Regions from separate parts of the Litoribrevibacter euphylliae genome, predicted to be linked through region 2. Evidence: predicted binding sites of a transcription regulator. Region 2 holds the regulator's gene; each other region holds the start of a gene.
What was found. The regulator FliA, encoded in region 2, starts transcription of late flagellar genes. The targets are predictions, from matches to a motif close to CTAAAGTTNNNNNNNNNNCNGCCGATA.
Positions count from the first base shown of each region.

Region 1: a site for FliA is predicted at 8,448-8,474, ahead of motA (flagellar motor stator protein MotA). Genes of this name have one in related genera too.
Region 3: a site for FliA is predicted at 7,534-7,560, ahead of flgM (flagellar biosynthesis anti-sigma factor FlgM). Genes of this name have one in related genera too.

Region 1 is NZ_JBHRSZ010000005.1:38,027-48,652, reverse strand. It holds gene ACFOEK_RS13055 (GTPase) at 1-1,698, opposite strand, end outside; gene epmB (EF-P beta-lysylation protein EpmB) at 1,914-2,921, opposite strand; gene efp (elongation factor P) at 2,956-3,522, shown strand; gene epmA (EF-P lysine aminoacylase EpmA) at 3,619-4,584, shown strand; gene asd (archaetidylserine decarboxylase) at 4,625-5,482, opposite strand; gene ACFOEK_RS13030 (sulfurtransferase) at 5,645-6,493, opposite strand; gene ACFOEK_RS13025 (HDOD domain-containing protein) at 6,579-8,294, opposite strand; gene motA (flagellar motor stator protein MotA) at 8,606-9,457, shown strand; gene motB (flagellar motor protein MotB) at 9,510-10,562, shown strand; gene rsgA (small ribosomal subunit biogenesis GTPase RsgA) at 10,585-10,626, opposite strand, start outside.
Region 2 is NZ_JBHRSZ010000002.1:127,124-137,749, forward strand. It holds gene ACFOEK_RS02330 (chemotaxis protein CheW) at 1-767, opposite strand, end outside; gene ACFOEK_RS02335 (hypothetical protein) at 809-1,387, opposite strand; gene ACFOEK_RS02340 (ParA family protein) at 1,397-2,173, opposite strand; gene ACFOEK_RS02345 (flagellar motor protein MotB) at 2,242-3,036, opposite strand; gene ACFOEK_RS02350 (flagellar motor protein) at 3,068-3,811, opposite strand; gene ACFOEK_RS02355 (protein-glutamate methylesterase/protein-glutamine glutaminase) at 3,814-5,004, opposite strand; gene ACFOEK_RS02360 (chemotaxis protein CheA) at 5,025-7,301, opposite strand; gene ACFOEK_RS02365 (protein phosphatase CheZ) at 7,313-8,086, opposite strand; gene cheY (chemotaxis response regulator CheY) at 8,118-8,495, opposite strand; gene ACFOEK_RS02375 (RNA polymerase sigma factor FliA) at 8,611-9,354, opposite strand; gene ACFOEK_RS02380 (MinD/ParA family protein) at 9,409-10,227, opposite strand; gene flhF (flagellar biosynthesis protein FlhF) at 10,303-10,626, opposite strand, start outside.
Region 3 is NZ_JBHRSZ010000002.1:318,343-328,968, reverse strand. It holds gene ACFOEK_RS03240 (hypothetical protein) at 1-372, opposite strand, end outside; gene ACFOEK_RS03235 (hypothetical protein) at 466-774, opposite strand; gene ACFOEK_RS03230 (endonuclease V) at 861-1,400, opposite strand; gene ACFOEK_RS03225 (hypothetical protein) at 1,400-1,930, opposite strand; gene ACFOEK_RS03220 (hypothetical protein) at 2,027-2,332, opposite strand; gene ACFOEK_RS03215 (hypothetical protein) at 2,393-2,692, opposite strand; tRNA gene ACFOEK_RS03210 (tRNA-Arg) at 3,029-3,104, opposite strand; gene arsS (arsenosugar biosynthesis radical SAM (seleno)protein ArsS) at 3,299-4,267, shown strand; gene ACFOEK_RS03200 (TIGR04283 family arsenosugar biosynthesis glycosyltransferase) at 4,257-5,003, shown strand; gene ACFOEK_RS03195 (TIGR04282 family arsenosugar biosynthesis glycosyltransferase) at 5,000-5,662, shown strand; gene ACFOEK_RS03190 (flagellar brake protein) at 5,735-6,445, opposite strand; gene ACFOEK_RS03185 (flagella synthesis protein FlgN) at 6,620-7,105, opposite strand; gene flgM (flagellar biosynthesis anti-sigma factor FlgM) at 7,187-7,486, opposite strand; gene flgA (flagellar basal body P-ring formation chaperone FlgA) at 7,631-8,335, opposite strand; gene ACFOEK_RS03170 (chemotaxis protein CheV) at 8,709-9,662, shown strand; gene ACFOEK_RS03165 (CheR family methyltransferase) at 9,698-10,537, shown strand.

The sequences.
Region 1 (10,626 bases), on a different contig from region 2:
GCGTTTGTTCAGTTGATATTGAGAGGTTTTTCCAGCCAGATTGACCATTACCTTATTGCCTACTCTGAAAGGCAGTCTAGGCGCGATAATCGACATAGGTTTGCCGATAGCTGCCAGTTCAGGGAGAAGCAGAGCGTGTAAAAACTCTGACATCGATCCGCTTTTTTGAATTAACCGAATAGCGCAAGGCGATGCAGACGGAGCCAGCAGTTCGACTCCCATCATAGTTCCTTTGTTGTTTATATGGCGTATCCAGCGGACAACCGCGATGCTCCAGCCTTGATGTTGGTTTTCTCTTAGAGCAATGATTTCACCCGACTGAGCCTTTAAGGGAACATCTGAGCTCCAGCGTAGACAGTAACCGCCAGGGCTGGTGTCCAAAGTTTCGATGACATGAATCGGTGCCTGGTGTTTTCGGATTCTTTCTCTTTCTTCTTCTGCGACCTGATTCGGCATGAAGTTAATGCTGCCCATGCCAACATCACCAAGCGAGGGCATTTTACCTCCGCCGGCATCAAAGGCGCTGGACCAAGCGTCGGTACCATTACCGACCCCGGATTGTTGGGATCTGCCGTGTAAAAAGGGATTTTCTGTGCCGCCGAGAACCACGGTTTCAACGTCTTGCCCAAGTTGTTCGTGTAGCGTTCGTTCTCCTGCTAAGTGAAAGTGCACAGACGCTAGGCCAATCAATAGTTCCATGGTGCCTTGTGCTGGTGCACGTGCAAACCCGCGTTCGGTCATGCGCCCCCAGGAAATCGTTAAATGCTGGAGTAGATTAGGCCCTATATCGTTAGGAATCTGAATGAAAAACTCGTCAGTTTTTTCCGGTAGGCTACTTTGGCGATTCAGTAAATCCACCAAGTGCTGCGTTTCTATGCCTCTCTGGGTGTCTTTATTGGAACTATTGGCTTTGATTCGATATATCGGAGGACAGTCTTCCGCAAGCAAAGCTACAAACAGTGCGTGCTTTTCGTCCGGAGCACAAACTTTTACCTGATCTACCCAAAATTCAAGCGCATCATAGGCTTTGAGTAGTTCTTGTTGTCGGATTTGGTTGGGCTTAGCGGTACCCAGCAAACAAATTCTCAGATAAGCATCTTCAATGGTTGAGTTTTCAAGTTTGCTGTTTGGCTTGTCGATGACTTTGTAATTCAGCAGACCTTTGCTTTCTGCCAGCAAGTAGAGTTGATGAATCTCTGTCCAGGTGTTGGCGGGTGTAGGTCGGTACAGTTGGTACGCGCGAACAATGGTGCGACCGAGATCCGAAATGGCTCTGTGTATACAAAAGGTCAGTAGTTTTCGATGCTTTTCACTGTTGGAAAGCTCGAGGCCTTGAGCGATGGCTATTTTGTAACCCGCTGCTAAATGAGACTGCAGGGCTTGAGCAAGATTGGCAATTTTGAGTGGCTTTTCCGGCATCACCACCGGTTGTTGCAGGTAATGTTTTCCTAGTGCGCGACAGATAAAGTAAATGGATGGGCGCAATAACTCCAATAACTGATAACGGACTTGAGGTGTTAAGTGTAAGCGGTTTAATTCAATGATGGCATGATATAAGCGTTTGGAGGTTTCACCTATGTTGGTCATAGGTAATCCGTCAACCCATGCTTGAAGACTTCGAACATTCGCGTCACAGAATGTTAATTGCGTCAGATCCTGTTCCGGGATGTTTAGCTTTATTGATTTTGGTGCACTCATGCCTAAGAACCAAGTATTCGCTTAACTGGAAACCTAAGTATAGTTTTATAATTCATGTTGGCTTAAAAATATTTCAACACAAACTTTTATAACCGCTTACGCTTTGTTTCAAGTTGCCCGAATGACAGTAAATTATTGTTATTGATATTACTTGATAATACCTTAAGAGCTAGGAATATCAACCAGTTAAACTAAGCCGGTAAAGTACGTTCAGGTCATTTTATAGGCTTTTTATAGGGGACTTCAGGCAGCTCTCGAACCAACTTTGGAACCAAGTAGCCTGAGGTGTGTTCCATCAGAGTATGAATTAATTTTAAAGCGTCTTCTTCTGGTACATCAAAGTGTTGGCTGCCTTGCACTTTATCCAGCACGTTTAGGTAATAGGGAAGAATGCCCGCCTGAAACAGTTTCTTGCTTAATAAAAGCAGAGTATCTAAGTCGTTATTGATGCCTTTGAGCAGCACCGCTTGATTTAACACCAGGCTTTTCGTGGTTTTTAAGCGTGTCACTGCGGCCGTGAATTCATCATTGATTTCACTGGGGTGATTGATGTGCATAACAAAAGTAATGGGTAAGCGGCTGGCGTTAATCCAGTGCAGCATGTCGTTATTTATTCGTGAAGGAATCACAACGGGTAAGCGTGTATGTACTCTTAATCGTTCAAGGTGTGAAATGTTATTTAGACGGCTAACGATTTGTTGTAACTGTTTGTCGTTATTGACCAGCGGATCACCGCCACTAAGAATCACTTCATCAATTTCGGTGTGATCTTCGATATACGTGATGATACGATCCAGCTGATGAGTACTCAGACGATTTTCCTGATAGGGGAAATGACGACGAAAACAGTAGCGACAGTTTACGGCACAGGCCTGAGCCCCAATAAGCAGTACCCGGTTTTTGTACTTGTGGATAAGTCCGGGAACCGGGTTAGCGTTTAACTCTTCTAACGGGTCGGTTGAGAAACCAGGGTGGTCTGCTTCTTCCTCAATAACAGGAAGTACTTGCAGTAAAAGCGGATCGGTTGGGTTGCCTTTTTGCATTCGATTTACAAAGGAAAGCGGGACTCTCAACGGAAATTGATGAATTGCTGCATCACTGAGGTTTAATTTCGAAGGATCTAACTCTAGAATATGCAGCAATTGATGAATCGACTCGATCGCGTTGGATAATTCGTGTTTCCATTGAGGCCGAGAGTCAAAGTCCGATTGGATCAGTTTCATTTTTACAACCAAATACAAAATAGAGCGAGTACGTATGGCGTCTTATTCTACCAATGATTTTCGTTCGGGTCTTAAAGTAATGTTGGATGGCGACCCTTGTGCCGTCCTTGAGAACGAATATGTAAAGCCTGGTAAAGGCCAGGCATTTAACCGAGTTAAGCTTCGTAACCTGAAATCTGGTCGAGTATGGGAGCGTACTTTCAAATCAGGCGAGTCTCTGGAAGCGGCGGATGTAATGGATATCGACATGGAATATCTGTACACCGATGGTGAATTCTGGCACTTCATGTTGACCGATGGTTCTTTTGAACAGCATGCGGCTGACGAGAAAGCGGTAGGTGAAACCATCAAATGGTTAAAAGAGCAGGATATCTACACTGTGACTTTGTACAACGGTGAGCCATTGAACGTATCGCCACCTAACTTTGTTGAGTTGGAAGTGACCGAAACTGACCCAGGTCTGAAAGGGAATACCGCTGAAGGTGGAAGCAAGCCTGCGACGTTAACCACAGGTGCTGTGGTTAAAGTGCCTTTGTTTGTGAATATCGGCGATAAGCTAAAAGTGGATACTCGAACTGGCGAATACGTTTCACGCGCATAGTTTGGAGCAATGAGATGTAGTTATTACATCTTAATCCAGAGAAGGTGGCCTAGGCCGCCTTTTTTGTTTCTACAGGATGAAAGTTTGGAATAAACGATGGTCGAAAATACATGGCAGGCGAGCGCCTCTTGGGAGGGGTTACAGCAAAGAGCGAAAACCTTATCCGAGATTCGCAGTTTCTTTTTCGAAAGAGACGTTTTGGAGGTGGATACTCCTGTGCTTATGCGCGGAGCAACCACTGATTTGCATTTGGATTCCATTGCTGCAGACGTTGATGTTGCGGGCGAAAAGGAAACCCTGTACTTCCAAACTTCTCCTGAGTTTGCATTGAAACGCTTGGTGGCTACGCATCATCGCAGTGTCTTTCAAATTGCGAAGGCGTTTCGAAATGGAGAGGCGGGGAGTCGCCATAATCCTGAATTTACGATGCTTGAATGGTATCGACCTGGTTTGAGCTTTCAGCAGCTGATGGATGAAGTTGCTGAACTGGTTGGTAGCTTGTTGTTGTTATCCCAAGTCTCCTATCATTCTTACCGCTCTCTTTTTAAACAGTATTTGAATCTTGATCCTTTCGCTGCCTCTCTTGATGTTCTTCGACGTGCTTGTATCGAACACACCGGGTGTGACATGAGTGATGAGCCATTGGAGTCGTGTTTGGATCTGTTGATGAGTCATTCGATTGAACCAAGCTTGGGGCAGGATGAATTAACCTTTGTCTATGACTTTCCGGCTGGCCAAGCGGCGTTATCCAAAGTGGCTGAGGTCGATGGTGTTTTAGTGGCCAAACGGTTCGAGCTGTATGTCTCAGGTGCAGAAATTGCGAATGGTTACGATGAACTTTTGAATGCACAAGAGCAGACGCGACGTTTTGAACAGGATAATGAGGCTCGAAAAGCGTATGGTAAGCCAGAATTACCTTGGGATAAAAAGTTGGTCGCTGCGTTAGACGCTGGGCTGCCTGAATGTAGTGGTGTTGCGTTGGGAATCGAACGGTTGTTGATGGTGCGATATGGCTATCAAAACATATCGGAGGTAATTGCCTTTCCGTATGCCAGAGTTTAATGCCTTCGATTCAAAGGCATTAAACCTGATAACAACGGGGTTAGCTGTAATCTGCGACCAGTTGACCCATACGAGTGGCGGAGCCTTCTTGTAAAGAGCCTTCCCACTCAATGCTGTCTTTCGGGAAGCAAAGAATAACGGTAGAGCCCAATTTGAAACGGCCAAGCTCATCGCCTTTATTGAGGTGAATCGCTTTTTCTCCCTCGCTTGGATAAGTCCAAGTGGTCAGCTTGCCTCTCGGTGGCGTTACTAGCCCTGCCCATACTGTTTCGATGCTGGCAACGATCATCGCTCCCACAAGCACCACCGCCATTGGACCGAACTCGGTATCAAAGATACAAGAGACACGTTCGTTACGTGCGAACAGGTTATCTACATTGTTAACAGTTGCTGGGTTTACTGAGAACAGTTTGCCTGGAATGTAAGTCATCGAGCGTAAGGTGCCAGTGAATGGCATGTGTACTCGATGATAATCTTTAGGCGAAAGGTAGATGGTTGAGAATTTACCTTGTTGGAATTCGTCTTCTAAGGCCGCATCGCCACCCAGTAATTCTTTTAGGCCAAAATCATGGCCTTTGGCCTGAAAAATACGGCCTGATTCAATATCGCCCAGTTGGCTTACCGCACCATCGGCAGGGCATGCGACGGTTTTATCGCCTTCAACAATGGTTCGGGCACCTGGCTTAAGGGCGCGGGTGAAGAAATCGTTAAAGTTTGCGTAGCTCGCAGGGTCTGGATTGGCCGCTTCCGACATATCGATACCGTATTGCTTAATAAAGGTATTGATAAATGGTGTTTTGATGGATTTAGCTTGAGATTCTGCGACTAAACGGGTCAAACGGGACAAGGCATGCTGTGGCATGATGTGCTGCGAAAGCGCAAATAAACGATCTTTCATTATGTAATTCACTTACTGTATTTGTGGGTCAGTATTTATCGTTGGTCCGTGCTTGATGATGATCGAAAGCAATGACTAAATAATGACGATGGTGTATTTCTTGTGCAGCGTGCCAATCAATATCGGTATTGACGATTCTGAGCAAGCTGCACTCAATGCTAATTAATCTTGTTCAACCGGGGTGTCAGGATCGTTGCCCCATTCGGACCAGGAGCCATCATACGCTTTATTATTTGTGTAGCCTAATGATTTGGCGACCAAATAGGTTAAGCCTGAACGACGATGGGTTTGGCAGTGCGAGATAATGGTTTTATCTTGAGTAATACCTTTGGCTGTCAGTAATTTCTTCAATTCGTCCTGAGGGCGCAAGCGGTTGGCGTTGTTTTTGTCCAGCGTGTCGGTCCACTCCAGATGCGTTGCATTCGGAATGTGGCCACCACGCGCTGCTAGAACTTTGGTGCCAGTGTATTCATCGCGTGAGCGTGCATCCCAAATGATGTGTGAGTCTGGGATGTCCGATAAGTTCTCTAGGATGAATTCTTTGGTAGCTCTTACTTCAGGGTGGACAAATTTCGCTTCGTAATCGGATGGTAAGATGTTCGGTGATTCATTACTGAGATCAAATTTCCCTGCCATCCAGGCATCTCTGCCGCCGTTTAAGAAAGAGCTTTGTGTATGGCCGAGTAGGTCGAGAGTCCAGATGAATCGACCTGCCCAAGGTCCGCCTTCATGATCGTAAACCACAACATGAGCGTCTTCTTCTAGACCAATGTCGGACATTAGCTGAGACAGTTGTTCAAGTTCAGGTAGGCGTCCGGGTGCTGGTGGCTGTGCGCACGTGAGTCGCTTGTGATCGACATAAATAGCACCAGGGATATGTCCCAGGTTGAATAATTCCTCAGTGGATAGATCCAGAATAATTAGCTTGTCTGAGATTTCGGGTTGCTGTAATGCTTGGTTGAGCTCTTCCACTTCCAGAATCAGTGGAAGCAGTGGTTTTGCAGTGGCCACGATGTTCAATCCATTAGTAAGTTGCTTTAAGTCGTCTTGTATTCTATCGAAAAACAGCCGTTAGAAAAGAGCTCAAGAGATAAACTTAGGTTGAGATTTGCTGGCTTTTTTTCAGTGTTGCTTTGCGGTCAGAGAAGTGTTCGACGCAATGACCTAATGCACGACAAAGGATTTTGAAGTATTTATAGTCTTCTTCTGTCAATTCTGAGCCTCGTTCTCCCGAATCGGCATAAATGATCACGACAGGTTTATTCTTGGCAAAAATCGATTGTATAAAAAAGTGATGAGATTGGGATGCGTTGACCAGTGCCGTTGGAATGGCGTTCCTCATTTTTGGAAAGTTGGATTGATTAATCCAGGTGCCTAATGGTTTCTGAGCAAGTTTTTGGAAAAGGCTTGGCTTGGTCAGATCAATCACTAAATCGGCCAGCTTAGGGCTGTCCATCATGCCTGACGTGTAATAGGTAACCAGCTTTGTGCATGAGCTGTTTATGAGTGCAGCGGATGAGCGCTCAAGGCCTAACCCGTATTTAATGCATTGCACCGCGGCGTTCATAAGTTCATGAATATCTTGAAAGCGCTCGGGATGTTTCAGCATGTTTGAAGTCAGTTCACTGAGCATCTGAAGGTTACGTTTGTCCTTAATCTTAGCGATATGGTTTGTTGCTAAGCCTGCCATTGTTTCAGGTTTTTGCTTGGGCGTACTGTCTTCTGATGCCTGACTATTTTTGGGGTCAGACGTTTGTTCCTGTGTTGCAACTGAAGCTTGGGCTGCTTTTGGTTTGTGAGGAATCTCATCGGTTGCCCAGCTTGGTTTGCTGACACGTGTGATATCCGAAGGGATCTGAAGCAGATGTTTCGCTGGTAATAAAATGTACGGAATTGGATGTTCTCGGGAAACTTTAATGGCAGCATCTCGAACATGGTGATAAGCCGTTTGATAATCCAATGCCATATAAGCACCATAAATAGAAATGGCTCGTTCAAAGTTTCTACCATGCCAGTTTTTATAGCTCTCTAGAGCAATGAAATTTCCTAAGAACGTAGGGAAAGTCGGGGTGTTGATCAGCAGCTTTATATCCCTGTTGACGTTGGCTGGAATACCGGACGTTTCCGGGCATGCCCTACTGATTTCAACTAATTGGCGTCGACTTGGTTTCAGCCCTTCGATCATGCTGGCTTGAGTGAAAGTAGGCAGTTGCCATAAGTTACCGAGGAATTGGCTGATATCCAGGATGGTACAGCCTAGCACTTTCTTTTGGGCTTGTTCCATTGGCATACGTTCTTCAAACGTCAGGTATTGAACGATTCGCATCTCATGGGGGGCCGCCGACCACATTAACCAAAAGCCGGTACCAGCAAAGAGCGTAGACCAATACAGTTTTTCTCTGGGTAGCAGAGGCTTAGCTTCTGCCATAGCATCGGCTTGGGCTGCGGCGTGAAGGCTATTGCACAGTGATTGTAAGTATTCCCGATGAGCAATGTTTCTTGGATTGAGTTTCAGTGTTGGCAGTTTTTTCATGATGGTACGAACTTTGTCCATACCCAGCATACTGATGGCGTGATCCGGTGAATGAATCTCTGTATTCGGGTTTTTATTCTGCTGATTCGCAAACTTGATGAGATAAAGGCAGGCAATCGGGTCTCGATGAATCAGCGCAGACAATTTGCTGAAAGCGAGATCTGACTGCTTAAGCGCAGTAATCAATTGTGCGCTAGTATTGGGTAGCAGCGGTAGGGCTTGATCTTTAATGAGATTAGCCCAGCCTTCGGCAGAATTGGGACGTTTACTTATTTCCATGGAGTCATCGTGGCCTAATTAATCATGGTAATTATCGGCAGAAGTTATAAAACCTTTTACTTAGGGATCCTCTGAAGCGTATTAGGATGGCTAAAAAACTCTTTATTTACAATCATTCTACAGACGTGTTTTATAGTAGCTTATAAAATTTATCTAATATTTATAGATTGCTGGTCGATAAGAAAAAACTAACGGTATTTGTTTGTTAAACAAGAAAATATCTGGATGTATTTAGAATCCTTGGTCCCTGTTTTAGCCATTGGTATCAAGGATCTAAAAGAGTTTCTAATTAATGGTTACATGGAGTTTCGATGCTCGTACTGCTAGGTTGGCTTATTGTAATTGGCTCTGTCGGGGGTGGTTTTGTTCTCGCTGGTGGTGAGCTTTATGCACTTTGGCACCCGCATGAAATCCTGATCATCGGCGGTGGTGCGGCAGGTGCCTTTGTTGTAGCAAATACCGGTTATACAGCCAGAGCCGCATTAGTGTGGTTGGGGCGATTAATGATGCCGTCCAAGGTAAATCAGAGTTACTACATGGATGTGTTAAGCCTACTTTTTGATCTCTTCGCCAAAAGTCGTCGTGAAGGCATGATGTCTATTGAAGCGGATTATGAAGAACCGACCAAAAGTCCTATCTTCTCTAAATACCCCTCTATCTTAATTAATCAGCAAATGACCATGTTTATTTGCGATTATTTGCGACTCGTTACCTCCGGTAATATGGCTTCTCATGAATTAGATAATCTGATGGATATTGAAATGGATGCATTGCGCCATGAGAGAGAAGCGCCCGCAGTGGGTTTGGCTCGAGTTGCTGATGCGTTACCTGGTTTCGGTATTGTGGCCGCAGTAATGGGGATCGTTCTGAGTATGGCTGCGATTGCTGAACCACCGGAAGTGCTTGGTGGTAAAGTGGCGGCGGCTTTGGTGGGTACCTTTACTGGTATCCTATTGGCTTACGGAATCATTGGGCCGGCGAGTAACGCCATTGAAAACAGAGTCCATCAAGAGATGGATGTGTATCAGTGTATTAAGGCCTGTATTGTCGCGTCTCAAAATGGCATGCCTCCTCAGTTAGCCGTTGAGTTTGGACGTAAGACCATTCCAACGCATTATCGTCCATCGTTTGCCGAGTTAGATAAGAGAGTCAGAAACCGTTAATGGGATTTGAACTTCTTCAGTCTCGTCTCTCAATGTTTGCATAGGTAGTTTAGTGGAAGAGTTTCAACCCATAATCGTTAAAAAGTCGGTCAAGAAACACGATCACCATGGTGGTTCGTGGAAGGTCGCTTTTGCCGATTTTGCGGTGGCGATGATGGCGTTTTTCTTTTTGCTGTGGATTTTGAACAGCACTAACGAAACTCAGAAAAAGGCCATTGAAGGGTATTTCAAAGACCCTGCCGGAGTGAGTGAAAGTGGTGGTAGTCGCTATGTGATTGATCTGGGCGGTAGCCCTCAGACGTTAGATGCGAACAATGAAACTCGAGGCTATGACAGTGATTACATCGACCCTCAAGGGGTGATGTCGGCGGCAGATATTGAAACGCTTGCAGAAAAGATTGAGCGTGAACGCCTTAAAGATTTGATGCAAGAGTTGTCCAAAAAGATTGAAGAGAGTGAGACGCTCAGGCCATTTAAGAACCAATTGGTGTTGGATATCACTAAGGAAGGTTTAAGAATTCAGGTGATTGATCAAACCAAGCGGCCGATGTTTGATCCGGGTGGTGCTCGATTAAAATACTACACTCGAGATATTTTGTTGGAATTGGGGGCGTTTTTGTCTCAAGTGCCTAATAAAATTAAATTGACCGGGCATACAGACTCGGCTAAATACGCCGATGATGATGACTTCGGCAACTGGGAGTTATCGTCGGATCGGGCTAATGCAGCGCGACGCACTTTGGTTGAAGGGGGGATGCCAGGAGCTAAAGTCGCTGAGGTTGTGGGGCTGGCGGATACGGTGTTGTTTGATGATAAGCGTCCGTTTGATCCGGTAAACCGTCGGATTGCCATGATTGTGTTGAATAAGAAAGCGGCCGACCAGATTCGGACTAATGCGGGAGGCGCTGCTCAGGAAAAGGATCAGACTAAGGTTATTGAACCGGTAAGGCCTCGTTCCCAACCGTTTACAAAGTCCGAAATGCAGCAGGCCACAAAACAGATCTCAGACGATCTGGGAAATATTGAACCGGATGACTTACCTTCTCCTGATCGTTTTAAAGAGGCGGAAGATAACGAGCAAATCTGGAACTTGGATGATTTTTAAGTTCCTAGCTTAATTTCCCTAATTACTCTTCCAGCGAATCAATAATCCGCCACAAACTGTTATA
Region 2 (10,626 bases):
TGATGACTCAAAAGCCCCCACTCACTGTCACCCAGAGAAATGACGTAATGATTCAGAGGATCGACGTCTGGCCCCTGCTTTTCAGGCATAACCCATTTACTAGTATGAACCACTCGGATGTTTTGCTGGCCATCCATCGTAGTGCGAGTATATAACCCAAGGAACCAATCTGGTTGACCAAATAACGGCGTCAGCTCTTTTTCTATTCGGTGAATTCCACCCAATAAAATCAGAGGAACCGCCAACTTGATACCACCCACATAAAAGAGCAAACACTCAAAACCAGAAGCAGCCCACAGAGGATACGGTAACTCCTCGCCCTCTTCAGATACGGCTCGTTCAGTTTGCGCAATGGTTTGCTCAACAGGCGGGGCTTGAACGTCGACCACCGTTTCTTTGAGAGCTTGGGGCTCAAGTACTTCCGTCTCGGTAAGATCAACGTCTGTATCCACAGACGGGGTTTCGATAACGGCTTCAAAAGAAGGGGTCAGCGTTTCAACAACAGGCTTGGGTTCTTCCAAAGCAGTTGTTTCCCGCGCTTGAGTCGCAGGTTCAAATACCTGAGCATTAATCTGGGGCTCAACCTGAGTAACGACTTCAGGAACAACTTCTGTGGTCACTTCAACCTGTGTAGCAGTTGCTTCTTGGACAGCGGCTGTCGTGGTTGCAACTGTCAACATATCATCAAGATACCCCTGCAAGGCTGTCATAGGTTTGACAGGCTTCGACGTTACCTTAGTTTTAGATGATTTCTGACTGTTACTCATAACACACTACAACCTGAACAGTATTGATTGAATATAAATGCTTAACATCCAGAGACGCTTCTGTGCTCTGCTGATCGCCTTACCAATTCAACCTTGTCATATTGCTCTCGCAATAAGTTTTTAAGCTTTGATTCTGGAAGCTGTTTCAATAGCGCTAATAAATCAAATAGCGCAAGCGACTGCTCACCCAGAGTCAATGAGTTTAATGGCTGATGAACCAAATCCATCAAGCATGTGAGCTGTTTATCTCGATCAATTTGATAACTGATCTTATCCAGCTCTGAAGACCACTCAGGTGTCCATTCAATTTCAATATCTTCTTCCAGTACAGCAACCGCAGAAGATAATGCCTTTCTTTTAACGGCGGTTTCTAATGCATCCTGAACATCAGAACGTTCCGAATCTACAACCGGCTCATGATCAGAAGAAAACGAAGTCGCTTTGACTTCCACCGCCGTTTCAGAATGGGCTTCAGAAGTTTGTTGCTCCGCTTTTGCTCTATACTCAGTTGAATCCTCCATTGTGGATTCATCCAAAGACTTGCTAGATGTCTCTTTTGGAGAAACACCCAACATGTCGCATAAATAATCGGCCAGTACGTCCTTCTGATTTGGCACCATGGTGTCGCCCTAACTTGATTCTTCTTCAAGTAATGTTTTAAGCAGCTTGGAATAACTCCTCACTCCTCGTCCCTGCGAATCATAAGCATTGGGAATAACACCGGCTTTTGAGGCATCCCTGAACTGCGTATCCACAGGAATCATATGATTCCACACAGTCTCAGGATAGGTATGCCTCATTTCTTTGACACTATGAAGTGAAGCATTAGTTCTTCGATCAAACATGGTTGGCACAATATGATACGGAAGCGGCGTTGGTCTCGACTTAGTCACCATATTCAACGTATGAACCATGCGTTCCAACCCTTTCAGAGCCAAAAACTCACACTGAACAGGAATAATTAAACGCGAACATGCCGCCAACGCATTAATCATCAATACCCCTAAAATAGGCGGACTGTCGATCAATGCATAATCAAAATCATCCCACAGAGAAGCCAACGAACGAGAAACTACCAATCCCATACCTTCCTTTCCGACCATGCTACGTTCTAACGTTGCCAGAGCGGTAGAAGAAGGTAATAGATTAATATTCGCATGACTGGTATCTAATAAAAGCTGACTCGGTAACTCTGTTGGAATGGCATCAGAAGCCTGAAAAAGATCAAAACACGAATGCTCAAGCTCATCAGGATCGTATCCAAAATAACTGGTCATAGAACCATGCGGATCAAGATCTACTAACAGAACGCGCTTTCCCTGCTCCGCCAATAGCCCTGCAAGACTAACTGCCGTTGTGGTTTTACCAACACCACCTTTTTGATTTGCAACCGCCCAAACGCGCATGACTGACTCCAATAAAAAATGCCACTATTACAAGGATAGCAAGCTATGTGCCAGTTGCAGAAGAAAGATCAAGGCTGAATTGATCTGGTCTCTTTAAGTGCGTCCCGTGTTACTGCAGACCTTGAAATCAGTAGCACTACGCGACGATTTTTACGACGATTCAATGGTGTCGTATTAGCAACCATAGGTTGAAATTGACCATAACCAACAGCAGCCAAACGGGTTGGATCGAGCCCCTCATCCTGTAATTGCCGGACAACCGTTGCCGCCCTCGCCGCAGACAGTTCCCAATTACTACGAAACTCTTTGTTAAAAATCGGGACATTATCGGTATGCCCTTCTACCTGTATCGGGTTGGAATAACCACCAAGAATCATCGCTATATCAGCAATCACATCCACCGATTTACGCGTTGGTTCTGCGCCCCCCGTGGTAAAAAGCACTTCAGTACCTAACGAAATCTCCAGCCAATCTTCACTCCCTTCCAGGGACATAATCCCTTCTTTCAACAACCCTTCAAACCCCTGCTCAAAGGCTTCTTGTAATTCAGGCATATCAGCTTCTTGTGGCACACTTGCAGATGTTTCCTGAACGGCAGTAGTACTTGGTTGAATAATAATTCTGTTTTCCGTTACCGGAATTTGGCGAGCAACATCGCCCACCTGAATAGGATCACTAGAGGTAGGTGGCGCATTAAACACACCTATTAGATTAGAAGCTAGAATTTTATATTTACCTTCATTCACGGAAGATATTCCGTAGAGGACCACGAAAAAGGCAAACATAAGAGTGATAAAGTCAGCGTACGAAATCAGCCAGCGCTCATGACTAGGCCCATGTAAGTTTACTCGTCTGCGAGCCATTCCATCTTACCTTAGAGGTTGGGATTAACGCTTATCGTTCAATGAAACTTTGAAGCCTTGAACCAATGGCTTTAGGATTTTCCCCTTCGGAAATAGCCACTAAGCCCTCAACGATCATCTGCTTATACTCGGCTTGAGTAATCACTAAGCTTTTGAGTTTCCCCCCTATAGGCAAAAACAAAAGGTTAGCAGAGCCCACACCATAAATAGTTGCAACGAATGCAGTGGCAATACCTTTACCCAGCAACTCAGGTTCACCAAGGTTCGTCATAACATGAATCAAGCCCAGTACTGCACCAATGATACCTATGGTTGGTGCATAGCCGCCCATGCCTTCCCAAAATAAACCTGCGCCCAGATCACGATGTTCTTCCAGTTCAATCACCATTTCCATGGTATGTCGAATGGTTTCCGGTTCAGCACCGTCCACTAATAACTGAAGGCCTTTACGGGCAAAAGGGTCGACCTCGGTATCCGCCATACCTTCCAAACCAAGCAACCCTTCTTTTCGAGCGGTGGTACTCCAAAACATAATTTGTTCGATGCCACGCTCAAAATCGACAATTGGCGGAAGAAAAATCCACTTGGTTAACTTCAAGGCGTGATTAAACGCTCTTGGCGTTGTTTGGAGCAACATAGCACCGATAGTACCCAAGACAACAATCACGAAAGCAGCCAAATTACCAAGCATGGTAATATGGCCGCCATCCAAGAAGTTACCGAAAAGAACTGCGCCTACACCGAGTATTAACCCGAATAGACTTAACACATCCATTGTTAAGAGACCTCATTCACCAGCTTTTGTGCAATCTGATCAAGACTCAGCACATCATCTGCAAAGCCCCCATTAATGACCGCCATCGGCATCCCGAAGATGACGCAACTGTCTTGATCTTGCGCCCATACGGAACTACCGTTTTTTTTCAATAACGCAGAACCATCTTTTCCATCTGCGCCCATGCCGGTTAGTACGATCCCTAAAACGCCACCATGATAAACATTGGCAGCCGAGCCAAAAGTCACATCAACGCATGGCTTATAATTCAAGCGCTTGTCACTTTCGATGATACGAACAGTCCCGCCATTTCGTTTGTCGATCATCATTTGCTTGCCACCAGGAGCTAACAGTGCGACGCCAGGCTGCAATTGGTCACCGTCTTCTGCTTGTTTCACCTTAATTTTGCAAATCTGATTCAGACGATCTGCAAACGCTGCCGTAAAATTGGCTGGCATATGCTGAACTAACACAATGGGTTTAGAAAAGTTCGCAGGTAGAGTCGTGAGTATTCGTTGCAGAGCGACAGGGCCACCGGTCGATGTCCCAATGGCTACCAATTTAACATCCGACGAACGAATGCTTGACCCCGAACGCCTTGGTACAGGAGTCGGTGCTGTTCGAGTCTCTGTCGGTTTCGTTTCTCTGGTGACTTGAGGTGCCGGAGTTTTTGGTGATGCAGTGGGAGCCGTCGATGTATGAGAAGACTTCAGGGCTTCTCGAATCGCTTCCCGCTTCGCCTTCATATCAGCTTTTTTGTCGCCAGTTGATTTAAACTGAAGCGTATTAGACGTCTTCGAACCAGCGACTTCACGAATCTTTTCAGCAAGAATTTTCTGAACCTTGCCAGGATCTTTTGAAATATCTTCAAAGTTCTTTGGCAAGAAATCGACCGCACCCGCTTCCAAAGCATCCAACGTCACTCTGGCGCCGTCAAACGTCAGTGAAGAACACATAATGACAGGTGTTGGCCGAACCTTCATGATTTCGCGGACAGCAGTAATACCATCCATCACAGGCATTTCGAAGTCCATTGTTACAATATCCGGTTGTAACTTTTGAACCAGATCAACCGCCTCGGCCCCGTTTGAGGCAGTACCAACAACTTCAATGTTTCTGGCTGCGTTTAAGATGTCACTGATACGACGTCTGAAAAAACCTGAATCATCAACTACCAGAACTTTTACTGCCATTGGTACTCCGGGATATTAACTTATTTATAATTACTCATGGATTTGGATGCATAGTTGCTTAACATACTAGGCACATCAAGAATCAAGGCAATACGACCATCACCGGTGATTGTAGCACCCGCCATTCCCGGCGTTCCATGCAACATCTTACCAAGAGGTTTGATAACGACCTCTTCCTGTCCAATTAACTGATCAACAACGAAACCAACTCGTTGTGTCCCGACCGAAACAATAACGACATGTGCGGTAGCATCTTCAGATTCAGCCACTTGAGAACGTCGTACTAACCAGCGTTTAAGGTGGAAGAGAGGATAAACCTTCTCACGAACAACAATCACTTCTTGTCCATCAACGATGTTGGTCTGAGTAATATCCAAATGAAAAATTTCATTTACACTCACCAGAGGGAAGGCAAAAGCCTGCTCTTCCAGCATAACCATCAGCGTCGGCATAATTGCCAAGGTCAAAGGTACTTTGATCGAAATACGAGTACCCTTGTTAATTTCGGAGTCAACATCAATGGTACCGTTGAGTTGTGAAATTTTAGTTTTCACAACATCCATACCAACGCCTCGACCCGAAACGTCAGAAATTTGCTCTTTAGTAGAGAAACCAGGATGGAAGATTAAATTGAAGGCTTCTTTATCACTCAAGCGATCCGCTGCGTCCTGATCATACAAACCTTTTTCAACAGCTTTTTGGCGCAGTTTTTCTGGATTCATACCACCGCCATCATCGGTGATACTTAATAAAATATGGTCGCCTTCTTGTTCTGCAGACAGTACAACCTTACCGGTTCGAGGTTTACTATTAGATTCTCGAACTTCAGGCATTTCAACGCCGTGATCCACTGCATTTCGAACCAAGTGAACCAAAGGGTCGGCCAAGGCTTCAACGAGGTTCTTATCCAAGTCGGTATCTTCACCCACCAACTCAAGATTAACTTCTTTCTTAAGTGTACGAGCAAGATCTCGAACAACCCGTGGAAAACGGCCAAAGACTTTCTTAATCGGCTGCATTCGAGTCTTCATCACTGACGTTTGAAGATCAGCGGTGACTACATCCAGATTCGAAACTGCCTTGGACATGTCTTCGTTGCTGCTGGACATTCCCAAACGAACCAAACGGTTACGCACGAGTACTAATTCGCCCACCATATTCATGATGTCATCAAGACGTTTAGTATCTACTCGAACGGTGGTTTCGGTTGGCGCTGCACTATCTTTACCTTGTGCTCTAGGCGCTGCAGCCGGAGCAGGTTTTTGCGCCGCCGGAGCAGTAGGCTGAACAGCAGGCTTTGGTTCTTCTTTCGGTGTGGAAGCCGCAGGTGGAGCTTGAGGTGCCGGTGCCTTAGCTGCAGGTTCACTTGTACCTACCGCTGTCGGTCCTTTACCTGCCCCATGCAATTCATCCAACAGATTTTCGAACTCATCATCAGTGATTAAATCACCAGTGGCCGAGCCCGCAGGCTTAGGTGCCGCGGCTGCAGGTTCGGGCGAGTCAGCAGGCTTAGAAGCACTAGGTCCTTTGCCTGCGCCATGAAGTTGATCCAATAAAGCATCAAACTCATCTTCGGAAATATCATCTCCCCCACCCGTCGCCGGGGTAGCAGGTTTAGGAGATTCAGGAGGTGGCGTAGCGCTTTCTACCTTAGCTTTAGAAGCGGAAGGAGAACCTCCTTCGCCATGCAATTCATTTAACAATGCTTCAAATTCTTCTTCGGTGATTTCGTCATCACCACCAGCGCCCGAAGACGGAGAAGAATTATCCATATCGAATAAGTCATCAGAAGTATCGGCGCCAGATGAGTCTTGAGATGCCGCAACCATTTGATCAAACTCAGCATCAGCAGCATCGGCCGGTGCTGCCTCAGCAACAGGCTCTGCCGCTGCAGGCGCGTCTTCACTTTCTGGTCTGGCTAAAGTTTCAAGGCTTGCAATGAGCTGAGGATCAGCCGCAGGTAATTCTTCGCGGTTTCTAACACAATCAAACATTTCGTTGACCGCATCCAACGCTTGCAATACCACATCCATCAACTCAGAAGTAACAGATCTCTGACCATTACGTAAGATATCAAACACGTTTTCCGCAACATGGCAGCATTCAACTAAATTCGTTAATTGAAGGAAACCGGCCCCACCTTTAACGGTGTGGAAACCACGGAAAATCGCGTTTAATAAATCTTTATCTTCTGGTCTCTGCTCCAGGTCGACCAATTGCTCTTGAAGCAGCTCCAAAATTTCTCCTGACTCTACAAGGAAATCCTGGAGGATTTCTTCATCGGCCTCGAAACTCATTCAATGACTCCTTAGAATCCCAGGCTGGACAACAAGTCATCCACCTCATCCTGACTGGTCACTACATTCTCACGCTCTTCAGCGTCAACGATAGGACCCTCTGCTAACAGTTCATCGGCGGCGTCTGTAACTTCTTGAGTGTTTTCGATGCCAGTAATGCGTTCGACCAAACCAGCCATTTTCACCAAGCCAACAAGATCTTCCTCAACACCTTTAACCAGCTTGATTACTTTCTGAATTACCTGACCTGTCAGATCTTGATAGTCCTGAGCCAATAAAATGTTAGAAAGGTTTGATGACATAGTCCCACTGGAACCGTCCACCTTTTTCAAAAACTCATCAATGCGCTTATAGAGGTTTCGAAATTCCGAGACATCCATTTCCCTACGAAGCAACCGCCCCCATTCAGATGACAGCTCTGAAGCTTCCGCTTTGAGGCCATCTACAACAGGAATAGTTTCTTCAACGAGATCCATGGTTTTGTTAGCGGCTTTATTCGTAGATTGAATAACGTAATCCAAACGATCGGATGCGTCAGCCATCTGAGACATTTCTGCATTTTGCTCAGAAATGTCTATTTCAAAGTTTTTGATAGAATTATGCAAAGCTCGCGTTAAGCGACCAATTTCCTTATATAGACTCTGGTCTCTTACGTCGGACAAGCTTTGTACATGTTGAATAGCACTTGTGAAATCCCCTGCCTCTACGGCTTCGGTAAGTGCTTTGGTGTGTTCACGGATCGATTCCTGAAAGTCATCCAGGTGACCGCTTTTTTTCTCAGACATTCGGTTCCCCTTAGAGAACGGTCACAGATACTTAACCGGCTTCTACACGTTCAAAGATTTTTTCGATTTTTTCTTTCAACGCTTGAGCGGTAAAAGGCTTAACAACGTAACCGTTCACCCCCGCCTGCGCGGCTGCTACGATTTGCTCACGCTTTGCTTCCGCAGTTACCATCAACACGGGCATGTGTGATAACGCATCATCAGCACGAACAGCTCGAAGCAAATCAATCCCTGTCATGCCTGGCATGTTCCAATCAGTAATAAGGAAGTCAAAGTCACCTGTTTTCAACATAGGTAACGCTGTACTTCCATCATCTGCCTCTTGAGTATTTGTGAATCCCAAATCTTTCAAAAGGTTTTTAATAATTCTTCTCATAGTTGAAAAATCGTCAACTATTAGAATTTTCATATTCTTGTCCAAGATGACCTCCCAAGACCTTGATGGAAAATGATTTTTCCCTTCGAATATGGTTGTAAGATAAGTGTAGCCGTTAGTTCTAGACTATCCAGTTATTATGCCGTTTTTACGCAGTCTCGTCATTCCATTCAAGCAGTCTTGATTTTAATCTATGAGCCGCTTGACTGTGAATCTGACTTACCCGCGATTCACTTACCCCCAAAATCTCACCAATTTCCTTCAAGTTTAATTCTTCGTTGTAATACAGCGCCAACGTTAAACGTTCTCGCTCAGGTAAACGTGTAATTGCTTCGGTTAGTTTTCTGCGAAAACGTTGCTTGGCAACATCATCAAAAGGACCAGGGGTAGTACCATGGATATCATCCTGCTGATACTCACCTTCGGCGATTAACTCTTCAAAGCTAAATAGTTTACTGCCAACCGAATCCTGTAGATAACTGTGGTATTCATCGACCGATATACCTAATTCTTTAGCAACTTCATGATCTTGCGCGTCACGGCCGGTTTGCCCTTCGACTTGCTTGATGGCATCCAACACCCGGCGGCTATTTCTATGCACCGATCGTGGCGCCCAATCGCCTCGACGAATTTCATCCAACATGGAACCCCGAATACGAATTCCCGCGTAAGTTTCGAAACTAGCCCCTTTAGACGCGTCGTATTTCTTCGCGGCCTCAAGAAGACCAATCATGCCTGACTGGATTAAATCATCCAATTGAACACACGGCGGTAATCGCCCCATTAAATGGGTAGCAATTTTCTTTACCAGACCGGCATACTGCTGGACAAGGGCTTGGGAACTTTTCGGATCCGTCTCTGAATACATAGCAACCCCATTAACTGCAGCCATAGCAATACCCTATACGTTCTTCAGTCTTTGATGGTTTTAGCAGAATCAACATGATTAACCTACGTTGTAGTGAACCAGCTGCTCTGCAAAAAATTCCAGATGTCCTTTTGACGACGTTGGCAAAGGCCAAGCGTCTGCCTTTTGAGCCAAAGCTCGAATAGCGACTGAAGCTTTCGATCTTGGATAGGCCTCTAATACAGCTTTTTGACGTTGCACCGCTTTTTTGACAGATTCATCAAATGGAACACAACCGACATACTGCAAAGCTACATCTAAAAATCTATCTGTTACTTTGGTGAGTTTAGCAAACAAATTACGACCATCTTGTTGCGTTTTCACCATATTTGCCACAACCCGGAAACGGTACATCCCATAATCCCGATTCAGCAGCTTAATTAATGCATAGGCATCCGTTATTGACGTCGGCTCATCAGTCACAACCACTAAAACTTCATTAGACGCCCGAACAAAACTGATCACATCATCAGCGATGCCTGCCGCTGTATCCACAATCAGCACATCCATTTGATGCGCGACTTCACTGAACGCATGGATTAAACCTGCATGCTGCTGAGAAGACAAGTTAACCATATGTTTTGTACCAGATGATGCCGGCACAATCTTAAGCCCCATTGGCCCAGGCACCATAATGTCCTGTAGATCGCATTCCCCGTCCAACACGTTTTCCAAGGTTTTAGTTGACGAAATACCTAACAAAATATCGATATTCGCCAATCCTAAATCCGCATCCAATAGAACGGTTCTACGTCCTTTCTCGCACAAGGCAATCCCAAGGTTTAAAGCAACGTTACTTTTACCAACGCCGCCTTTACCACCTGTTACTGCTATGACTTGTACCGGACTACTACTCATACCTACTCCCGTGGCACATTATTACTTTCTGGGATTCAATAGTGACACAATTTGCAAACCACTATAAATCCTGGATCAAGCGATTCTACGATCAGATAACGCCCGTTCCGCTTGTCTCAACTCAGTATCGAAGGCCGATACTCCACCATTAGACTGCTGATACATATACACAGCCTTACTCACCAAATTCCCTGCATTTGCACTTTCAATATCATCAGGAATACGAGGTCCGTTGGTGATAAAAGATACAGGCATTACACGCTCAACCAAGATGCTAAGTAGCTCTCCTAGCGAACCTGTTTCATCAATTTTCGTAAGAATACATCCATTCAAGCTAAAGTCTTGATAATTATCAAGTATTCTTGTTAAAACACTCTTATTTGCTGTACATGGCAAGGT
Region 3 (10,626 bases), 190 kb from region 2:
GCCATCGTTCATTTCAAATACCCAGCCCGTCCACCCCATGAACGTTTCCCCGTGGATTTTTGAACGAAGAGCGTCTGGAATTGCGTACCTTGATGGGATTACTTTAGATATATCATAATCGTTTACTTTGTTTCCTCCGGCGGCGAACACTGTGACGATTTGTCCGTAAGGATCATCGCCACCTAAACGTCCATTTCCATTCAATTCTTCTTTTATTCTTCGCTTCGCTAGATCAACAATTTTTTGTTTTGACTTAAATATTAGACATGGAATTTCAGTTCCATCTCTCAAAATTGCAGCTCCTCTATAGGAGGTTCCATAAATTGAGTCTTCTGCAGATTCAAGTTTCTTAATATCTTCGATAATACTCATTTCTCTACATATCTCTAACGGTTCGTTCTACGACGGTGTGTCGTGTGTCCTGTTTTGTATTGTGCGGCATACAATGCTGAAGCCTAGTTAATTTCAACACCTTATGAGGTTAGGGGTGAACTTTTCAACTGATATGTGCGCTAGGGGGGGGGTTATGGCATCCAGAACCTCTGCTAGTTTTGTTAATGGGTGAGGGGTGCCATTTACGATGGCTGTTTCTGTTCTTGGGGTAATTTTTATTTCGTAGTCTTTGCTGCCATCGGGGTAACGGGCCAGTTGTAAGATGATGGTGTCTTGCGATTCTTTGGCGGAGCGTAGATCCCAGACGTTGCCTGCTAGGTTGAGTATGTGTTCGTTGGTTTCGGTATGTCGCAGCACCGGGGCATATACCCAGTGAGACATTTTCATTTCATGGGGGAGGGTGGTTAATGTGTATTTTCCTTTAAGGAAGTATTGGTCGGTGGTCATTTTCTTTTTTGTATTTTATGTTAATTACCGGCGGCGTTTACGTCGTTCATGTGCTTTGATTTGTTAGCTGCTTCTCTGCAAAGTTGATCTGCACGCTTCAATAAAGCTGGAATACGATAGTTACCACACATGCTCAATACTTTATTCTTGGCTATTTCTAGTTCACCTGTTGTAGTGATGTATAGAGGTTTTTCACTTTCTCCTCTAAGTATTTCATACTTCGAACTTATACCTGAAAAGCCTCTCTTTGCTACTCCAATTATCTCAATTTTTTTCTCCAGAGTATCAAATAGCTTTTTACCTAGTCCTGGCTTTTGTTTTCCATCAAGATAAACGTAGCCATCAACCAAAATACAAGTAGGCTCCAATCTATGTTCATTTAACAGCTTTAAGATACAGGGTAATTCCCGTTTGTAAAAATTACCCGGTACATATTCTTCTATTTCATGCAAATGGGATATGTACTCGGCTGTTGGCTCTTCGGCGTTCCATTCATCGAATAATACTCCAGCTACAAATGCTGACTTATCATCATATTGGACATCAACTGCTAATATCATCAACCCAAGCCCTCATAATGCCAGTGGTTATCTTCTTTCTTCTTGAAATAGACTCCCCATTCAGTATTCACTGTTGTAGCGAAGTAATGTAGTTCTACTTTATCGAGTTTGATAACAATATAAGCAAGCTCTTCTTCGTAATTATCTTGAGGGTTATAAGTTCTATCTCGGGCTTCTGTATCCATTTCAGCTATTCGAGATATGATGGCTTTAGCATTCTCTATAATCTGTTTTTCAACAGATCCATTGTGTGCTTCTAGTATTACTTCAAATGACCTATCTTCTGGCCCTATTTCACAAAATCCATGCTCCGCATGCTCTGAAAGGTATATTTCTACTATGCCTCTTTGACGCATCTGCTCAAGTTGGGTCATCGTATACCCTCGGTTTTCCTTGGCAATCTTAGTTTTTTTACCCTTGTGAATACGATATAAGCCTTCTTCTTGGTAAGGGATTATTTTCACCTCGGAAGAATTGAATGCTTCCAAGTATAAAGAAGATGGATATTTGTCTAGGCTATATTTGTTCATGGTTCTCTATTACACCTAACGTTTTATTAGATGGTGAATGCTAGCGAAACTTGTTGTGGCTGTCTTTAGGTCGAAACGGTGGTTTAGTCCGTACGTTTAATCTTGACCGCTAGACGTTACAAAATAGCCATTCTCATTTTTGGATAAACAGATACTTGTGTTAGCTTTTGATGGTTGCCAACCGGCTGACAGTGCATAGCTGATGGCGTCTTTAATGTGTTTTGGAGTTAACTCAAAATGCCAGGCATTGGCATCTATGTATAAAATAGATTTTGTTTCTTTACCACGGAATACCCTGATGTTCATATCTTTAAATGGGTATAGAAACAGATCATCACAGTTTGCTACCCAAACGTATTCTTCACCATCTATATGTACTTTTCTTAGGGTTTTGCGCGTCATAAAAATACCAGAGGGTGTTTTTTGAAATTGCGGCGAGCAGGGGGCTGACTGCGTTGAGGGTTAGGTTGTTTGTTTCTGCCATATTTCTTGATCACTGAATGTGTAGGTTACATTAACCGTGCCTTCGGATTGAAGTAAAAATCTATATTTTATTAGCCTGCCGTTGGAGGCCCAATGTGCTGCAAACGACAGGGTATCGCCGTCATAGTTCGTTTCAAATATTTCGGCTTGCTCGCCATCGGCATGGTCTCTGACGGAGACGGCAAAGCTGTTCTGTTTTGGTGTTATGGTTACAACCACGTCGTCGAAGTCATCTGTGGATTTCCAGTGACCTATTAGGGGATGAGTTGAGTCGATCATTACTTCTTCCTTGTAAGTCGTGTCTAAGGTTTAACACCTAAGCGAACTAAAGCCTGTTTCTGAATATGAGCGTTAAGATGGCCGTTGAAAAAAAGCCTAGCAACCCGATGATTCCTAGTGGTTTGATTACATGCCGATAGGCTTCAGAGAAAAAGTACCAGTCAATTGAAGCAAGAACCATCGACATGAGAAGAACGAAGATCGAAAGGGTACTGAGTAGTTTTAGACGTTGACGAATAGCGGTGTCTCTCTATTGAGTGGTGCACTTATTATCTGAATTTGGGTACAACCGTTAATTTGAAAAGTCACTCTAACTTATCGATTTTATTAGGCAGGTGGCCTCCCCACGAGGACTCGAACCCCGATCACCCGCTTAGGAGGCGGACGCTCTATCCTGTTGAGCTATGGGGAGAGAAGGCTCAAGAATTCTACCTGCCATTGATTGGCTTGTCACCCGTTCCTGTTGCTTTTAAGGTATTGTTTCATAAAGATTAATGCTTAATAGCAGATTCATGAGCATACGATCATTGCTATATCGGAACTAAATCCTTACTGATTTGCTCCAATACCCATACACTATAACTAAACGACAAAGATTAGCTTCAGATGCAAGATACCAAACCTTTACTTATCGCAACGGATTTTCCTGAAATCCAGCGAACAAGCCTTTCCACTTTGCAGGTCAACTTAGGGTATTTGTGTAATTTAAGTTGCACCCATTGCCATGTGAATGCCGGCCCGAAACGTACCGAATTGATGACTGAAGAGGTCATTCAGCTGATCATTGATTGCATTGATCATCTGGGCATTAAAACGTTAGATTTGACCGGTGGGGCACCGGAAATGAACCCTCACTTTCGTTGGCTGGTGGAAGAAGCCAGAAAGCGGGATGTGGAGGTGATTGATCGCTGTAATCTGACCATTTTATTAGAGCCAGGTTACGAGTGGTTAGCCGAGTTTCTGGCAGCCAATCAGGTGGAAGTGGTGGCTTCGCTGCCGTGTTACCTGGAAGACAATGTGGACGGTCAGCGAGGCAAAGGCGTTTATCAGAAGAGTGTCGAGGCGCTCAAATTGCTGAATCAACATGGCTATGGAAAGGGCGCTGATCATCTGCCTTTAAGTCTGGTTTACAACCCAACCGGTCCGTTTTTACCACCACCTCAGCAAGCGTTAGAGCAAGATTATAAACGTGAACTTCTCAATCGCTTTGATATCAGTTTCGATAATCTCTACACCATTACTAATATGCCGATCAGTCGCTTCGGTGCTGTTCTTTTGGCAAAAGATCAGTTTGTCGATTACATGACGCTTTTAAGAAATAACTTTTCACAGGCAAATCTCGATAATGTGATGTGTAAGTCTTTAGTCAGTATCGATTGGCAAGGCTATTTATACGATTGCGATTTTAATCAGATGTTGGACATGCCGTTGGAAGCGACGTCTCTGGAACGGCCGCATTTGAGGGATTTGTTATCCCAATCGCTCGATGGGTTGCCGATTAAAGTGGCGGATCATTGCTATGGTTGTACGGCTGGGCAGGGCAGCAGTTGTGGCGGAGCGCTCGATGAGGACTAGCACTGATTCCAACATCAGTGTGATCATTCCTGTGTATCAGGATACTAAAGCGCTTTCTCATTTATTGAATGACCTTCAACCGTTGCATTCGATGATTCTTGAAATCATTGTTGTGGATGGCTGTCGTGAACATGACGGTTTTGTAGATGATAGCTACGATCCGGCTTTAGATGAGCTTCTAGCTAATCAGCCTAAGGTACGGTTGCTGAGGTGTTCGCCGCAAAGAGCAGGGCAAATGAATCATGGTGCCGAACAGGCGAGTGGTGAGTTGTTGTGGTTTTTGCATGCGGATACTCGTTTGGAAGCTTCTCTGATCACTGATTTTGAGGGCTTTTTCCAGCAGACCAAATGTCAATGGGGGCGTTTCAATGTGCGTCTAGATCATCCTCATAAACTTCTCGCTCTCGTGGCTTTTATGATGAATTGGCGTAGTCGTATCACATCTATTTGCACCGGAGATCAGGGGATATTTGTAAATACGGATCTCTTTAGAAAGATAGGTGGCTTTCCCTCTCAACCTTTAATGGAAGATATTGAACTGAGTAAGGCGTTAAAAGCTGTTTCTCAGGCGTATATCCCACAGCATAGAATCCAGACGTCGAGTCGGAAGTGGTTGAATTATGGAATTTTTAAAACCATTCGTTTGATGTGGTATCTCAGGTTTATTTATTGGTTGGGGGTATCGCCCCAACGTATCCATCAGTTGTATTACGGAAAGGCTAACAGCTCAAAATGACCAAACCTTGTAAACGAAATGCGGTAGTGATTTTTTCCAAAGCGCCCATTGCAGGTGAAGTAAAAACGCGTTTGGCCAAAAATCTTGGCGAGAAGAATGCGTTGTTGGTTTATAAGGCCATGCTTAGAGTTATTTGCAAAATACTGTCATCTCAAGGGCAGTGGGATTGTTATTTGAGTGCTTCCAAAGAGCTTGATCATCCGTTCTTTCGAGAGTTGATGGATGAGTTTGATTTAAAAACGCATCTTCAAATTGAGGGGGATCTGGGAGCGAAGATGAAGACGGCCATGGATGATTTATTGGGGGCGTATGACCAAGTTGCCATTGTTGGTGGAGATGCCATTTCTATTACCTCAGAAAGCCTCGAGACGTGCTTTGATGGGCTGAGTAATAACGATGTGGCGTTGGTGCCGGCTGAAGACGGTGGTTACATTTCTATCGTGGCGAAGAAAACTGATCCCTCAATGTTTTCTGATATTGAGTGGGGAACGGAGAAGGTGTTAGAACAGCAGTTAGCACGTTTTTCACAAATGGGTTGGGATACGTGGTTGAACTCGCGCCTTTGGGATCTGGATGAATTGGATGATTTCAAACGCGTAAAAACTATGCCTGAACTTTATCAATCAATGCTGGATGCTGGGTTAAGCAAAAACATCTAAGGGAGTCTTTGAATAGGCATTGATCTGAACAGGCTGATCTGAACGGGTATTGCTCTATAACGGGGAGAGTCACTACTCGAAGCGTTGTTTACGTTCTTCCCTTTGCAACTCGTTCACAAAACGTTCCATGGTGCGGTGGCCTAAGCCAAAGAGTTCCGTCAGCTCAATACCAAGATAATAACAATCGTCTTCTTCATTGTGGCTGACGAACCTTAGTTCGGCTTGTCCCTCTACCTGCACATTCCGGGAGATTCGCATCATAAACACAGGAATGATGTCGCCTTTCTCAAAAGGGGGTTCAGGCATTTGCTTTAGCTTAACTCGGCAGCCTGTGGCAGATACATCCAAAACTTGAGCGTGACTGGTGGACTGATGCTCTTCGCCTCTCAATTCGGCAAAGATTTCGCTGTCTTCCGGGATGTCCATACGGAACGCATGGCGTCTTTGCAAATAAAGAATTTCTTCCGGAAAGGTCAGTTTGTAGAAAGTGCCGTCCTCTGACGTTCCTGCGCCGACAATACCTGAGCCTTTAATGATGATCTCAACACCATTGAGTTTGGTGACTATATCAAAGCTTTCTTTGGCTGCCGCTAATTTATGACCACTGGGTGGACGCAGTTCATCAATAAAAAAACAGCGGTTCTTTATGTCCGCTTTTATCACTTGCGTCAGGTAATCCTGATCGTGGGCATGAAAAGAGAGGGTCGTTGGGTAGCGATTATCCTGGATGGTGCGAAGCACCGAATAAAGCTCTTCAGGTGTTTTAAGAATTCTGTAGGTCATTCAGTACTACCCAATTACTGCGTAAGCTAATTTAATCATCTGATAAGAATAGATAAATTAATAAGCTCTTGGTGAAAGGTCAAATGCCTTGATCACATTATTTTTAATCTCAGTCGAAGTAAATATCGACCAAAGGCAATGTGATCAATGTATTTGACAAGCTAGGCTGCTTGCCTAAGCTTCACCGATTAAGTTCCCTGTAATAACAGCAGCTGTGCTGCCTAATGGGTTGTATAAATTCGGCTTCTCAGATTTTCCTTGGATAATCTTAAGAATTTGTTGCATTGAATGACGAATTCTAGAGGCTATTTTACTATTGATCTCGTTAGCATCCTGGCAAGACTTAAGTTCAATTTTTAGTTCAGGCCAAGCTTGATCAAGGCGGTTTCGCGGAGCCCCCTCGAATAGCTGATAGATTCCAGATTCGTCATTGGATAGACCAAACTGAGACAGTACTTCTGTTCTTTTATTGGCTCTCATAGTAAGCACATCAGACAGCTCTGACTTCTTTTCACTGATTTGCTTGATGGCGTCAATGTCACGACTCTCTAATGCCGTCTTTTCATCTGTGAGTAAGGTTCTCATTTCAGATAAAGTAATCAGGTCATCATCAATTCCGTGAAGTATGATTTCACGAGCTTTTTCAATATTCTCCGACATTGAACTATCCTTCATAGCTGGATTGAGCCTATGATCTCAATAGTTAAGAAGAACCATCGTCAATAAAACGCCAGTTCTGTCTTAGCCAAGAAGATCATCAAACTCAATGATGTTATTCGCTAAAGCTTCATCATCAATGGCAAAGTTGCCTTCAGAGATAGCTGCTTTAATGCGCTCTACTTTTTCTACATCAAAATCTGGTTCAGCTTTAATCGACGCTTCCAGATCTTTCAGTGCTTTACTTTCTGAACTGATGAAAACAGTTTCACCACTTGCAGCATTACTTTGTTCGGTAGAAACCTTGCTTTTACCTGAGGCAGCGCCATCGGTTTGCTTTGCCTTATGAGTACTGCTATTAATATTAAGGTTGTTGATTTCCATAGTGTTCTCCAGCCTTTCCGCGAAATATAATGACTTACACTCGGTTATATCGGCAGTTTATTCATTAGCTTTAGTGTTTACATTGTTTTTTTCTGTAGCCGTCTTCTAAGTGCTTGTTCAGAAGTTGCCTGGTGCAAGTACCTATCAGTATAACATGACCACAACCGTGTCTTTATCTTTCACTTTGGCTATGATTTCCCGGTCTGACTTGATGTTTCTCACCCGAATATTTTCCCCCAGACGACCATGGCTCAGGGCTTCGCCTGCCGTACTCACAGTCATCCCTTTTCCAACGGCCTGAATGACGACACCATCGCCACGTTCAATCAGCTTTGGTAACTCAAACTGGCTGGATGTCAGGATTTTTCCTTGTCGAATAGGACGCTTTGCAGCTAAACCAATAAGCGATGAGGCATCTACCACGCTGTTGCCATTGATCTTGGAGCGATCGATGCGTGTCGTCTGGAGATGATCGTCGGTAATGATTTCACCTCTGGAAATAGGTGTGGCTGCCACTAAAACTTCACCATAAATTTTGACGCTTGCTCCACTGTAGAAGCCCCAATTCGGATTGGCACAACTCACTTTGACAGTGTTTCGGCCATAAAAGTTGTTTTTTGAACCTTCTCTGGACAGTGTCAATGGCTCACGGCAGCTGGGTAAGCGTAAACTTGAGCTGATTGAATAACTGGATATTTCAATATTAGTTATATCCGCGCCAGTGAGCAGCAATTGTTCCTGAATGAAGTTTTCAATCAGTTTTGGCACATCTTTAATGCTCTGAGATAGCAATTTAGTGGCGGTAGGGCTCTCTGTAATATTGTCGTTATTTGCCGCAATGACAGGCATAGACAAGCAAAGACAGAGCATACACATTAATGAGCTGCTAATTTGCTTTGCCTTTTTCGAGAATCGGCTAGACTTTATTACAAGTAAGCTTTGTAGCATAAGTCCCTCAAGTGACATAAATTTGCCGTTTTAATTGCGTTTAAGTTAAAGAAGCAAGGCTTATGCCACTGTCAGAACGGTGTCATGCTAATTTTGATGATGTAGTAGACGAGTGGGTTTATTTTTGATTTAGCTTTTTCGATTACGTTTGGTTTCAAGAATCAAAACGTACTGCCGATAGAGAGAAAGGACTTTATTGGTTTAGTATCAATGTTTTAAAGTATGCTTAAATGTTGATATAAGCCGTACGATTCTTATTGGGAGAATTTAATTCATGGCCGGTGTATTAGATGCAGTGAATTCCAGAACGCAGATGGTCGGGCAAAACCGACTGGAATTGCTGCTATTTAAATTGGGGTCTTCCCAGATGTATGGCATCAATGTATTTAAGGTAAAGGAAGTTTTACAGTGCCCTAAGTTAACAATGATGCCTAAGCTGAACCCAGTGGTAAGAGGGGTCGCTCATATACGGGGAGGAACCATTCCGATTCTCGATTTGAGTATGGCAACGGGGTCTGCTCCATTACCTAATATTGAAAATAGTTTTGTAATCATTTCTGAATACAACCGAACCGTGCAAGGCTTCTTAGTCAGTTCGGTTGAGCGCATCGTGAACACCAATTGGGAATCGATTCATCCGCCACCATCCGGTACGGGTAAAGAGAGTTATCTAACTGCGGTTACAGAGATCGAAGGTCAATTAGTTGAAATCATTGATGTTGAGAAAGTCATTGCTGAGGTTGTGCCTTCTGGTGAAACCATCAGTGAAGAGATTCTGGGAGAAATTCCTCAGGAAGAAGAGGACGATCTTGGCCACATCTTAATTGTTGATGATTCGTCGGTAGCTCGTAAGCAGGTTCAAAAGTGTATGGAATCTGTCGGGCTTGAGACTACTTTATTTAAGAACGGTGCAGAGGCGCTGAATCATCTCAAGTCGTTAGTAGAGCAGGGGGTTAATCCTGCCGATAAATACATCATGATGATTTCGGACATCGAAATGCCTGAAATGGATGGCTACACTTTGACGTCAGCCGTGAAGGGAGATCCTCAAATGAGTGAGCTGCATATTATGCTGCATACTTCATTGAGCGGTGTCTTCAATCACGCGATGGTTGAAAAAGTGGGGGCGGATGACTTTATGGCGAAATTCAGTCCAGACAATCTGGCCTCTAAAGCCGTAAATGTTCTTAAAGGCGTTTACGATCCTGTGTACAAAGGGGGGGAGTAATCTCTCTCTTTCTTTCTGTCTTCTCGAGGTAATGGATGTCAATATCTGGCTCAATACGTTTTGAAAAGAACGACTTTGATCAGTTCAGGCAGTTTTTAGAAAATGAGTCCGGCATTGTTTTAGGCGACAACAAGCAGTATTTGGTAGCCAGTCGTTTAAGGAAAATCATGCAAGAGTCTGATCTTCATGATTTAAAAGACCTACTTTCTAAAGTGAAATTTAATGGTCGTTTAAAGGAGCGTGTCATTGATGCGATGACGACCAATGAAACGTTATGGTTTCGTGATAAGCATCCATACCGTATTCTTAAGGAAATTATTTTTCCGGAACTGGTATCTCAGAAGAAAAGCTCGATTCGTATTTGGTCCTCGGCGTGTTCTTCAGGGCAAGAACCCTATTCCATGAGTATGATGGTGGAAGAATATAACCGGAGTAACCCTGGAAAACGGGTTAATCAGGCACAAATTCTTGCAACAGACTTATCTTCTGAAATTCTTGATCAGGCCAAACGCGCAAGCTATGAAAAGCTGGCCTTGGCTCGCGGGTTGGATGCTGATCTTCAAAAGCGTTATTTCTCTGAAAACCCGGACGGTTCCTGGTCTGTGAATAGGGATATTAAATCCCGAGTTGAATTTCGTTCCCAGAATTTACTGGGGTCTTACGCCAGTTTAGGTAAGTTCGATATCATCTTTTGTCGTAATGTATTGATTTACTTTTCGGCGGAACAGAAACAAGACATTCTCACAAGACTCTCTAAGCAGCTTAATCCTAACGGCTATTTGGTGATTGGTGCGACCGAGTCTCTGACTGGGTTGAATGATATTTACGAAATGATCCAATGCCGACCGGGGCTGATCTACCGAGCTAAGAAGTAATAACAGATAATATGTAGTTGCACAGATCTTCTGTGCAGCTAACTTGCCTCGCAACTCGCAACTCGCAACTCGCAACTCGCAACTCGCAA